DNA from 2 places in the Bacillus sp. TL12 genome. Region 2 is predicted to be linked to the other one. Evidence: riboswitches for the same ligand, from Rfam matches in the RefSeq annotation. Region 2 holds a riboswitch; the other holds the start of a gene.
The links. A riboswitch is a leader RNA that binds a small molecule or an ion and turns the genes downstream of it on or off. The one in region 2 is predicted to bind thiamine pyrophosphate.

Region 1 (6,049 bases), on a different contig from region 2:
TGCATTGGTATATCTATGTGGATCTTTTTTCTATTACGAAAAAGGGGGTAAAAATGAAAGCGCTTTATTAGGGTGGATAGAAAAAGAAAAGGGGATGTAAAATGAAAAGATTACTTTGGGGATTATTGATCGTATGTTTTATCGCTTCTAGTGTAGTACTTCCGGTGCCAACACATGCAGAGGAAGGAAAGAAAAACAACAATGCAATTATTCTTGTACATGGTTTTACAGGTTGGGGAAGAGATGAATTATTGGGTGTAAAGTATTGGGGTGGTGTTCACGATATTCAAGAAAATTTAAAGAGAGATGGATACAATGTTCATACTGCCGCTGTTGGACCGTTATCAAGCAACTGGGATCGCGCTTGTGAGTTATATGCTCAAGTTAATGGTGGAACAGTTGATTACGGAGCCGCTCATGCTGAGAAACATGGACATGATCGATATGGGAGAACATATACAGGGTTTGTTCAAAATTGGAGTGAGACAAATAAGGTTCATTTAGTAGGACATAGTATGGGTGGTCAAACGATACGTACGCTCGTTCAATTATTGAAAGAGGGAAATCAAGAGGAGCGCGAGTATGTAAAACAGCATGCAGATGTGACAATGTCTCCGTTGTTTCAGGGGGGAAAATCATACGTTCATAGTGTAACGACATTGGCAACCCCTCACAACGGGACAACCCTTGCAGATGGAAGTCTACTCTTACCTGCTGTAAAGCAATTACTCATCGCAACTGCTGGGATTGGAGAAAATAATAATCTAGCATTATATGATTTTAAGCTGGATCAATGGGGAATTAAAAAGAAAGCTGGAGAATCATTTTATCAATATTCAAACCGTGTATTAAATAATCCGATTTTAAAGGATACAAAAGATATAAGCCAATGGGATTTAAGTACAGATGGAGCAAAGGACTTGAATGATTGGGTAAAAGCGCAACCAGATGTATATTATTTTTCTTACAGTGGACATGCGACACAAGCAACGCCTATAACAGGACTTCACTTGCCACACATTACTATGAATAAAACGTTAATGGGGAATGCGATTTTCTTAGGGGCATATGCAAGGTACGAACAGGATCGTACATTTATTGATTCATCCTGGTGGCAAAATGATGGTGTGGTAAATACAAATTCGATGGTAGGACCATCAACTGATACGATTATAAATAATAATGGCACAGCAGAGCTTGGAAAATGGAATCATATTGAGACAAAACAAAACTGGGATCACCTTGATATGGTTGGGTTAAGCGTTTCGGATTCCTTAGGTTTTTCTGATATTAATGCTTTTTATCGAGAGATCGCTGCCAAGTTATCAAACTTACCGAAATAACCGGATTCATAATTATATTAAGATATAAAAACTCCCTCAAGTTTATTTAAGGGAGTTTTCTTTCGTGAATCACATCATATTTTCGGAGTATAATGGGGTTAATATCAAAATAGTATAATAGTTTGAGGTGATAATATGAGAGTTAATATAGTAATATCTGGATATGGAACTGTTGGAAAAGAGTTTGTGAGATTAGTATTTGAGAAAGCTTTATATGTAAATGAGATGTACGGCATCGAACTTGTCCTTACTGGAGTTATTGGAAGTACAGTCAATCTCTTTAGCGCCAAAGGTTTACATATTAAAGAATTATTAACTTATGGTACGGGTTCTGATGCATTGGAGAAATATCTCAAAAACTATCCACTTGAAAAAAGTGAAAAAATGCCTTTTGGTCATGTATTAATAGAATCAACACCAACTAATCTTCAAACAGGTGAACCTGGAAGAAGATATATTGAAACAGCGATTGGAAATCATATGGATATAGTCGCTATTTCAAAAGGTACACTTGTTAGCGCATGGAAAGAAATAAAGCAAAAAGCAACGCAAGCTAACGTACGTATTCGTTATAGCGGGGCAACTGCAGCTGCACTTCCTACATTAGATATTGGGCAATTTAGTTTAGCGGGATGTCAAATTGAAAGTATAGAAGGTATTTTAAATGGAACAACAAATTATATTATTACAAAGATGTATGAAGAAGATGTAACATTCCAGGAAGCATTGCATCAAGCGCAGCGTAAAGGGATAGCTGAAACGAACCCATCATTAGATGTAAGTGGTATGGACAGTGCCTGTAAGCTATTATTGTTAGCGAACAGTTTATTTCAGTCAGAATACTCTCTTGATTATGTAAGTGTAAAAGGGATAGAGGGTGTTACAAAACAAGATATAGAGAAGGCAAAAGCACAAGGTAAATTTCTAAAACTAATTGGGACGGCATATAAAGATTATTTAGGAAATCTTAAACTTGAAGTATATCCGCGTGAAATAGAGAAAGAACATCCGTTGGCTTATGTAAATGGAACGGAAAAAGGAATCACTTTTCATACTGATATTATGGGAAGAGTTACTTCTACCGGGGGAGCTTCGAGCCCGAGAGGAGCAGCAGCGGCAGCTTTGAAAGATTTAATTAATTTGTATCGAAAAGATGTGTGATGAAAATATTTGACAGTTATATGGATTATGTTATGATAAGTATCAAAGTTAAATAGTTATATATCTATCCACTAGGGGGGCCTTTAATAGGCTGAGATTAAAGAATACCTTTGAAACCCTTAGGACCTGATCTGGGTAATACCAGCGTAGGGAAGTGGAAGTGACAGAAGATGATATTTTTACAATATTGATGATGTCCAGTCCGCTTTCTTTACGTGTGTGTAAAGAAAGCTTTTTTATTTTACACACCTATTTGAAGTAGATCCTAGTAGTCTAGTAGTTAACGAATGATTCGTTAAGAAACTTGTTTCATTTTTTATTATTAAAACGTTTATTGGAGGGTCTATAATGTCATTTTCACAGTTATTACGTAAAGAAGTTAATCCGATTTGGGAGGCAAGTTTTAATCATCCATTTGTGACAAAACTAGGGGACGGAACATTAGATTTAGCTAGTTTTCGCTATTACGTTCTGCAAGATTCATATTATTTAAGTCATTTTGCAAGAGTCCAATCGTTAGGAGCAGCAAAAGCGATTGAATTAGAAACGACGGCTCGCATGGCGCACCATGCACAAAATACATATCAAGCTGAATTATCACTGCATGAGAATTTTGCGAAAAAACTAGGAATTACGGAAGAAGAAAAAGAATCGTTCATTCCTGCACCGACGGCTTATGCGTATACATCACATATGTATCGCGCTGCATACGAGGGACATATCGGGGATGTTATCGCAGCGATTTTGCCGTGCTATTGGCTTTATTATGAAATTGGTGAGCGACTCAAGGGATGTAAACCTGAAGAACCAATTTACCAAGAATGGATTTCAGCATATGGTTCTGACTGGTTCCGTACTTTAGTAGAGGAGCAAATTGCTAGATTAGATGCCATTGCTGAAACAGTAACAGAAGCTGATCGTAAGCGGATGCAACAGCATTTTGTAATTAGCAGTCAATATGAATATTCGTTTTGGGAGATGGCTTACACATTAGAAAAATGGTCAGTGGAAGAACAAGTAGAAGATGTAAGTTTATAATGAAAAGCTATGTCTTTCATCATGCATACATGAGTATAGAAAATGACTAACTTAGTTTAGTCATTTTTTTGTACAAAAATAATATTTCTAGTTTTAGAAAAATCAACTTCACTAATTAGATGCTTATATATTATTAAAAAATTACATAATAAAAAGGAGGAAGAGGGTAGTTTTTATTGAAGTTTGTTTATGATATCACATAAAGGGCGTAAAGAAGTTTATTAATCTCTTTGATATTTTTTATTTTCCTTACAATGCTTGGAATGTTGTATGAAAAGGATTTAATTTTGAAAGGAGTCAATAAATATGAAAACAAGAAAACGAATAGGGAATAAGCTTTTACTCGTTAGTGCAATTTGTACGATAAGTATTCCTTCTGTTTCATATGCGGAGGAAGTAATTTCACCTAAAAATTTCGTGAGTTCTTCAAGTTTGTATGAGGGGCGGAATACGGACGTATTGAAAACAAGTTTTTATCCCAATACATATAATAATCCGTTCAACCACCAATTTATTTCAACTTTAAAGGAAACAAACACAAATATAAAAGAAACAGACAATGTTAATGATGAAAACCCTGTTATATCTACTACTCTTACATTTATCCGTGATATGCATGCTGAAAATTATAAATCTGCATTTGATTTAACTTCTCGATCTTTACAGAAGATAATATCTGAAAAATGGTTGGAGAGTTATTGGAAGGGACTCCCAGTACAATTGCAAGCAGGTTCTTTTATGGGAATTGGAGAGGTAAAGCAAAAAGAGACGAATTCCGTTCATACAAATGTAGAAATTGGATTAGTTTTTGAACAATTTACTGTGCCATTACTAATAAAGTTAGACCCATCTGGAAAAATAGATGATTTTCAATTTAGCATGTCGTTTAGTCCTGTTGCAGAACGTCCATCATATAGTAAGCCTGAATCATTCATTGAAAAAGAAGTAGTAGTCGGAAGTGGTGCGTTTCCATTACCAGGAACATTGTCTGTTCCAAAGGGAAAGGGTCCTTTCCCAGCGGTTGTTCTTGTTCAAGGATCTGGAGCGAGCGATCGGGATGAAACTGCGTTTGCCTTAAAACCTTTTCGTGATTTAGCTGAAGGTCTTGCCTCGAAAGGTATTGCTGTTCTTCGTTACAATAAACGAACGTATGAACATGGCTTAAAAACACAATTAAGCCCTTTTTATACAGTCGATAAAGAGACAACTGACGATGCACTTCTTGCCACACGTTTTCTTCAAAATGAATCAATGGTAGACAAGAATCAAATTTATATCCTTGGTCATAGTCAAGGTGGAATGATGGTTCCGAAAATGATCGAAAAAGATCAAAATCAAAATATTGCTGGAGCAATTGTAATGGGAGGACCAGCTCGTACAATCCAGGACGTTGTTTTAGATCAATTTGACTATCTTTTTTCTATTGGAGCAATGAAACCTGAAGAATATAAGTTTTACAAAGCGCAATTTGAATTATTAAATGATCCAAACTTCTCTAGTCAGAATCCTCCAAAAGATTTTTATTTAGGATCACCAGTATTTTGGGATTCTATCCGTAAAATGAAAGCAGCTGAAATGTCTAAAGAACAAAAAAAACCGCTTCTTATTATCCAAGGGGAAAGAGACTATCAAGTTCAATCAAAAATCGAAATTCCTCTTTGGAAAGAACAATTAAAAGAGCGAAATAACGTTGATTATCGACTATATCCAAAATTAAATCACTTCTTTACAGAAGGAGATGGGGAATTAAGTAAACCGGATGAATACTATAGTCCTGCCAATATTCCTGAGTATGTTATAAATGATATTGCCACTTGGGTGCAAGGGAGAGCCGAATTTAAATAGTACAGTATATTTATGAGAGCAGCTAATTCCGTTTACAAAAAACATGGGGAATTAGCCTGTGTTTTTTGTACTTATATGAAGAATTTTAAAGAGGGGGATTATCTATGACAAGTGTAAATGAACAGAAAAGTATAGAAGAAATTTTAAAAATCGCTGAAAAAAATGGCTTGCAATTGAATAAAGACACCGCTGAATTAAATGAATCAGGAATGGACTTTCAGGTTGTATTCGCTAATGATGAGAAGAGCGTTTCATGGGTTCTCCGGAAACCAAGAAGACCAGACGTCATTGAAAGAGGAGCATTAGAAGGGAAAATACTTGAGCTTGTTCAAAAATATGTACCTGTTGCAGTACCAAATTGGAAAATCAACACACCAGAATTAATTGCTTATCCATTAGTAAAGGGTAACCCTGCAGCAGTGATTGATTTAGAAATACAAAATTATGTGTGGCATATTCAAAATAATCCACCTTCTATAACATTTGTTCGATCTTTAGCAGAATCGCTCGTTGCTTTGCATTCAATTGATTATAATGAGGCGACTAAGTATGGCATTGAAGTTCTTCAACCTGCTGAAGCAAAGCAATTGTTAATAGATAGAATGCATCAAATAAAATCAAAATTTGGTGTGTCAGATGAACTATGGGAGCGTTGGCAAACA
Region 2 (6,049 bases):
TAGTCCTCACCTTGTTGGCATCTTTTTATTACTCAAAACAAATTGCAAAACCGCTATTACGAATAAATGACACAACCAAGAAAATTGCAAATCTAGATTTCACAGAAAGAATTCCAATTACTTCAAAAGATGAGATTGGAGATTTATCTCAAAATATTAATAGGTTATCTAATACATTGCACACACATATTGAACAATTAGAACGAGATATTGAAAAAGAAAGAAAGTTAGAAAATACGAGAAAAGAATTTATTTCGGGTGTCTCACATGAATTGAAAACACCGCTAAGTATTATGAAAAGCTGTATTTCGATTCTAAAAGATGGGGTAGCTGAACATAAGAAAGAGTATTACTTTCAGGCAATGGAAAAAGAAGTGGATAAGATGGACATGCTAATTTTGGACATGCTAGAGTTAGCTAAATTCGAATCTGGTACGTATAAAATGCAGATGGATACTTTTCATATTGATGAGGTCATTGAGCATATATGTGAACAATTATCATTAGAAATAGAGAAAAAACAACTGCATTTTTACAAATACATATCTCCAGCCAAAGTTGTTGCAAACCAACATCGCATTGAACAAGTACTAGTCAACTTTGTAACGAATGCAATCCGTTATACACCGGAAAACGAGAATATTATTATTTCTACAATAGATGAGTCAAATCGAATAAAGATTTGTATAGAAAATAAAGGTGCTCATATTGAAGAAGAACAATTAGATAAAATTTGGGATCGCTTTTATCGTGTAGATACAGCACGCCAGCGCTCAAAAGGTGGAACGGGACTCGGACTTGCTATTTCTAAAAATATTTTAGAACTTCACGAAGTAGAGTATGGGGTAACGAATACAGCCGATGGTGTGTTATTTTACTTCTATTTACCAAAAAAAGTGTAGGAAAGAAATTCTACGCTTTTTTAATTTATTTTGATAATATCTTTATTTTATCTTTATATTTAACATTTATCCCGCACTAACGGGCAGTAATACTCCCACCTCAAAATTCGGCGGGAGCAAAGAAGTTAGGTGGGAGATAAACTGCCCGTAAAGGCCCGATTGGTTCAACTAATAATTAGTGGGGGATGAGGAAAACCCCCACTGATTAAAGTTTCACTTTATAATTTTGGTAGAAGATGAAGTTGTTTAAGGAGTAGATTATCCATGAAGAGCAATTTACTAAGTGTAATGGTATTTATATTTTTATGTGTATTTATTGTTTTTATTATTGATATAACACATTGAGAGTTGTTTATAAAAAGAAGAGCACCTATTTAGGCACTCTTCTTTTTTGTGTTTCTATTATATACATCTGCGCTTTTGAATAGGCGCGGAGCTGTTGTGTATAAAAGCAGTAGTAATACTGTACATAATGCGAAGGATGCAAGCAGTGTACTACCGTTTACAATCAATGAATATAGGAAAGCAGATTGCCCTTTTGGTGCATATTGTCCCCAGAAAACAATACCAGCGATAAAGTGCCAGAAGTAACGTGCTAAGCTACCAATGAATGTAGCACCAATAATATAGGCCATTGTTTTCTTACCTTGATTATTTGCCATTGCTTGTTGGATAGGTTGATAAAATAAGCCGGCGAAACCAACGAAGGCAAAAGCAATAAAATATTCAATCAGTGTCTGAATTGGTGTAACGATAACAGCATCCCCAACGACAATTTGTAATAGTCCCCAAATCAAGCCGCCTAAGAAAGCTGTTTTAAATCCCCAGCGGTAAGCGATAATAAAAATAGGAATCATAGCAAATGAAACAGAACCGCCTGTTGGAAGTTTAATGGATAGTGGTAAAATATCGATGATCAAGGCAAAGGCTGCAAGGATTGCAGATTCAATCATCGCTTGTAAATTGGTGTTACGCATATTGTCATTCCCCCTAAATCTAAGTTGCACAAAAAAAGAATAATGTATCATAGGGAGATATGAAATACGTAAATAGAATATGATGAGGTAGATGTATTTCGGCGTTTGCACAATTCCTACGTTAGCATTAACTAACAGGTTCTAAGGGTCGGAATATTATATTCCCTCTCAGCAACGAGGCTCCCCCTGTGATAACGAGATTCTTTGATTGTTAGATTCATTGTAATTGAAATGGATGAGAATGGCAAATGGTGTTTAGATAATCGTAAATTAAAGACTTTTCTTGTTAGAGGGAAGAGAGAATCCAGCTATGGATAGAAGCGGTCAGTGCCTTTTTGGAGCCCATACCGCATGAGGACAGAAATAGGGAATGAGAGGAAGTCTATTTTTATTTTCATAGCCGTAATATGTATGTAGGGAAATGGAAATAGCAGAAGAGGCTCCCTTTTCTTTTTTGATGAAAGAGAGAGTCTAGCCATTAGCGAGCGGTGAGAGTTATGGTGCAAAAAAGTTATTCCTATGTAATTGTCCCAAAATGTTAGTAAATATGAAGGAAAAGGCTATAGTATTTGATTGGTAGGGATGGTATAATTCATCTGAAAATAATTATCATTCTCTTTTGAGGAGGGGGATTATGAGTCTAGTTGACATCAAAATAGGTGAAAAGGCACTAGTGAAAAATATACAGGCGTTAGATAAGTTGTTAAAGCGGAGATTAGCTGCTTTTGGTCTTTCTGAAGGAAGTGAACTTCGTGTAAAACAAAAAGCGATGTTCAAGGGACCATGTACACTAGAATGCCGCGGGCAATTAATTAGTATTCGTCATTGTGACGCGAAAATGATAAAGGTGGAATTAGCGTGAATAAGGTTGCATTGCTAGGGAATCCGAACACAGGAAAAACATCATTATTTAATGCGTTAACTGGTTCCTATGAATACGTGGGAAACTGGAGCGGGGTAACGGTAGAAAAAAAGGTCGGTAAGTTAAAGAATAAGCAAGGAACATTAATTGATTTACCAGGTGTATATGATTTAAATCCTGTCTCTCGTGATGAAGGTGTCGTTACAAACTTTCTATTAAAAGAAGAATTTCAACATATGCTGAATATTGTTGATTCTTCTCAATTTGAGCGTAATATGCATTTAACAATGCAACTACTGGAATTTGGTAAGCCTGTTTCTATTGGTTTAAATATGATCGATGTGGCGAAGCAGCGCGGGATTGTTATTGATGTAAAAAAATTATCAAAAACACTAGGAGTAACGGTTGTTCCTGTTGTTGCGAGGAGTGGTAAAGGTTGTGAGGAATTACTTGCTGCCCTTCATGAGAGTGAGAAGAAGACGAAAGAGCCTTTCATTCTTTCATATGGTAAACAAGTAGATGCAGGAATTGCAGAGCTTATAGATCTTTTAAACAAGGAAAATTATGAACATCCAAGATGGCTTGCCCTTCAGTTTTTAAGCAATAATGAAGTTGTGGAACAAGAAGTGAGTAGATTACCGATTTATAAGGAACTTGTGGCAATTCGCTCTAATCTGGAGGCAGAACTTGATGGTACATTAGAGCAGCATATTTATAATACACGTGCAGCGTATATTGAAAAGTTAAAAACAAATGTCATTCAGCATGAAAAAGAAGGAAAGATTCCTTTTTCAGAAAGGGTCGATAAGTTAATTACACATAAAGTTTTGGGACTTCCAATCTTTTTAGCAGTTATGTTTTTTATTTTTCAGGTTACGTTTACGTGGATTGGGACGCCTTTGTCGGATATGCTTGACGAATTTCTTGGTGGACAATTTACAGATTGGGTTACAGCAGGACTTATAAATATTGGGGCCTCTGAGTTTATTCAGGCACTTATTATAGAAGGTATTATTGCTGGTGTTGGTGCTGTATTAGTATTCGTCCCACAAATTTTTGCCTTGTTCTTCTTTATTTCGTTACTAGAAGACTCAGGATATATGGCACGAATTGCAGTTGTCATGGATCGGGTTATGGAATTCTTCGGTTTAAACGGGAAGGCGTTTATTCCAATGATTATCGGTTTTGGTTGTAACGTACCAGGCATTATGGCAGCAAGAACAATTGAACAAGAGAAAGAGAGGTTGCTTACTGTTTTAGTAACACCATTTATGTCTTGCTCAGCACGTTTGCCTGTATACGCACTATTTGCGGGAGTCTTTTTCCCGAATAGCCAAGCGAGTGTTGTGTTCTCGTTATACATTGCAGGGATTGTACTTGCGCTATTAGTTACAAAGGTAATGTCTATGACTGTTTTAAAAGAAGAAAAGTCTATTTTTGTGATTGAGCTTCCGCCTTATCGTATGCCACAAGCAAAAACATTGTGGCTGAGTACGTGGGAAAAAGGAAAAGGTTTCGTACGTAAAGCTGGTACATTTATTTTTGGTGGATCTGTTGTCATTTGGTTACTCAACTATGCTGGTCCATCTGGATTTGGCGTAGATATGGGAGATAGTTTCTTAGCGATGATTGGTGGGTTCGTGGCACCAATTTTAGCACCGCTTGGTTTTGGAACATGGCAAGCAGCAGCGTCGCTTTTAACAGGATTTTTAGCAAAAGAAGTTGTTGTTTCTACAATGGCAATTATTTATGCAGTAAAAGAAGATGTGCTAGGAAATGTAATGGGAGCGCACTATACTGCGTTATCAGCATATGCGTTTATGTTTTTCATTTTATTATACGTTCCATGTTTAGCAACAGTAGCTGTTATTCGCCGCGAAACAGGATCTATAAAATGGACGATTTTCTCTGTGGTTTACCCACTTATTATTGCTTATATATTAACGCTCATTATATACCAAGTCGGATCCTTACTTGGATTCTAGAAGGAGATGTATCATAATGATGGTCAATATTGTTATTGGAGCTGTCATTTTTGGCTATGCAGGGTATACATTATTCAATTTTGTAAAGAGAAGTAGAAAAGGGAAATGTGCAGCATGTTCCTTAAATAAATCATGTCAGTCAAAGAGTTGTAGTCCCGATATGGAGCAGGTCGTGAATAAATAGAAAAAAGCTTTGCGAATTTCGCAAAGCTTTTTTCTATTTATTATTTTTTAATTTTAACAAGTTGTACGGCTTCTGTTTCTTTAGTTGTATCTTGGATTTTATCTTTAGGGTCCTTATCAAATTTCAGTACACCTACAGAACGAAATTTTAGACCTTCTTATAACAGAGAAGATTATTTTATCGTTTTGGGGGTGGCCTGTTTTCTTAGCTTGATAGATATACGTTAGAACTCCATACCTATCAACTCCAGAACAAAAACAAACCGATTGATATACCAATCAGTTTGTTTTATTTACACATCTTATCTTTTAAAAAGTCAATAAAAACAGATTTTGGTCTGCCTTTTAAATAGATAAAATCAATACTAATATTAATTTTCACTGGAGGTGCCATTTCCACTCGGATCAATTCTCCATTTTCTAATTCTTGTTTGACACAATGTTCAGGCAAAAAGCTAATGCCCATCCCTTGTATCACTAAATTTTTCGCTGTTTCCATATTATCTACTTCTAAAGATATAGTCGGGCTTACATCATTACTTGAAAATAGCCGATGAATCATGAGCCAATCTATTGATCCATAATCAAAAAAGATAAGGGGTTGTTTACTTACATGTTCTATTGTTACTTTTTTTCTTTTAAAAATATATGATTTCGAGGCACAAAAAGGCCAATAGGGTCATTATAAAGACGAATTGATTCTACTTGAGGATGTGTTTCTGTTCGTACGATGCCAAAGTCAACTTCTTTATTAATAACCTTCTGTAAGATGTCTTGTGAATGCCCTGTTACAATTTTTATTTTAACATCCTTAAATTCAGATTTGAAACCAGGTAAAATCTCAGGAAGGATATTATTAGATATTGATAAAGCACTCCCAATTACCAAGTCATATGGGATTGTTACTTGTTGCAATCCATACTTAGCTTCCTGATAAGATTGCAAAATTTTTTGTGCATGTGGAAAAAAATACTCTCCTTTTTCAGTTAAGGAAATCTTATTGCCATTTCGATGAAAAAGCTTTATATTAATTTCACGTTCAAGTGATTGAATACGTGCTGTTACAGAAGGTTGGGTTAAATAAAGAGCTTCGGCGGCTTTATTGAAACTACCAAGTTGACAAACATATATAAAAGCTTC

Region 1: linked by a shared signal. The riboswitch ahead of tenA (thiaminase II) and the one ahead of thiT (energy-coupled thiamine transporter ThiT) in region 2 are both predicted to bind thiamine pyrophosphate.

Annotation. Positions count from the first base shown of each region.
Region 1 is NZ_JAJJBY010000007.1:5,107-11,155, reverse strand. It holds gene LOK41_RS08610 (esterase/lipase family protein) at 102-1,343, shown strand; gene LOK41_RS08605 (homoserine dehydrogenase) at 1,479-2,504, shown strand; TPP riboswitch at 2,568-2,674, shown strand; gene tenA (thiaminase II) at 2,853-3,542, shown strand; gene LOK41_RS08595 (alpha/beta hydrolase) at 3,849-5,387, shown strand; gene LOK41_RS08590 (macrolide 2'-phosphotransferase) at 5,492-6,049, shown strand, end outside.
Region 2 is NZ_JAJJBY010000002.1:53,970-60,018, forward strand. It holds gene LOK41_RS02215 (sensor histidine kinase) at 1-902, shown strand, start outside; gene thiT (energy-coupled thiamine transporter ThiT) at 1,277-1,879, opposite strand; TPP riboswitch at 1,975-2,076, opposite strand; gene LOK41_RS02225 (FeoA family protein) at 2,514-2,741, shown strand; gene feoB (ferrous iron transport protein B) at 2,738-4,726, shown strand; gene LOK41_RS02235 (FeoB-associated Cys-rich membrane protein) at 4,743-4,910, shown strand; partial or broken gene LOK41_RS29225 (lipoprotein BA_5634 family protein) at 4,951-5,052, opposite strand; partial or broken gene LOK41_RS02240 (LysR family transcriptional regulator) at 5,199-6,049, opposite strand, start outside.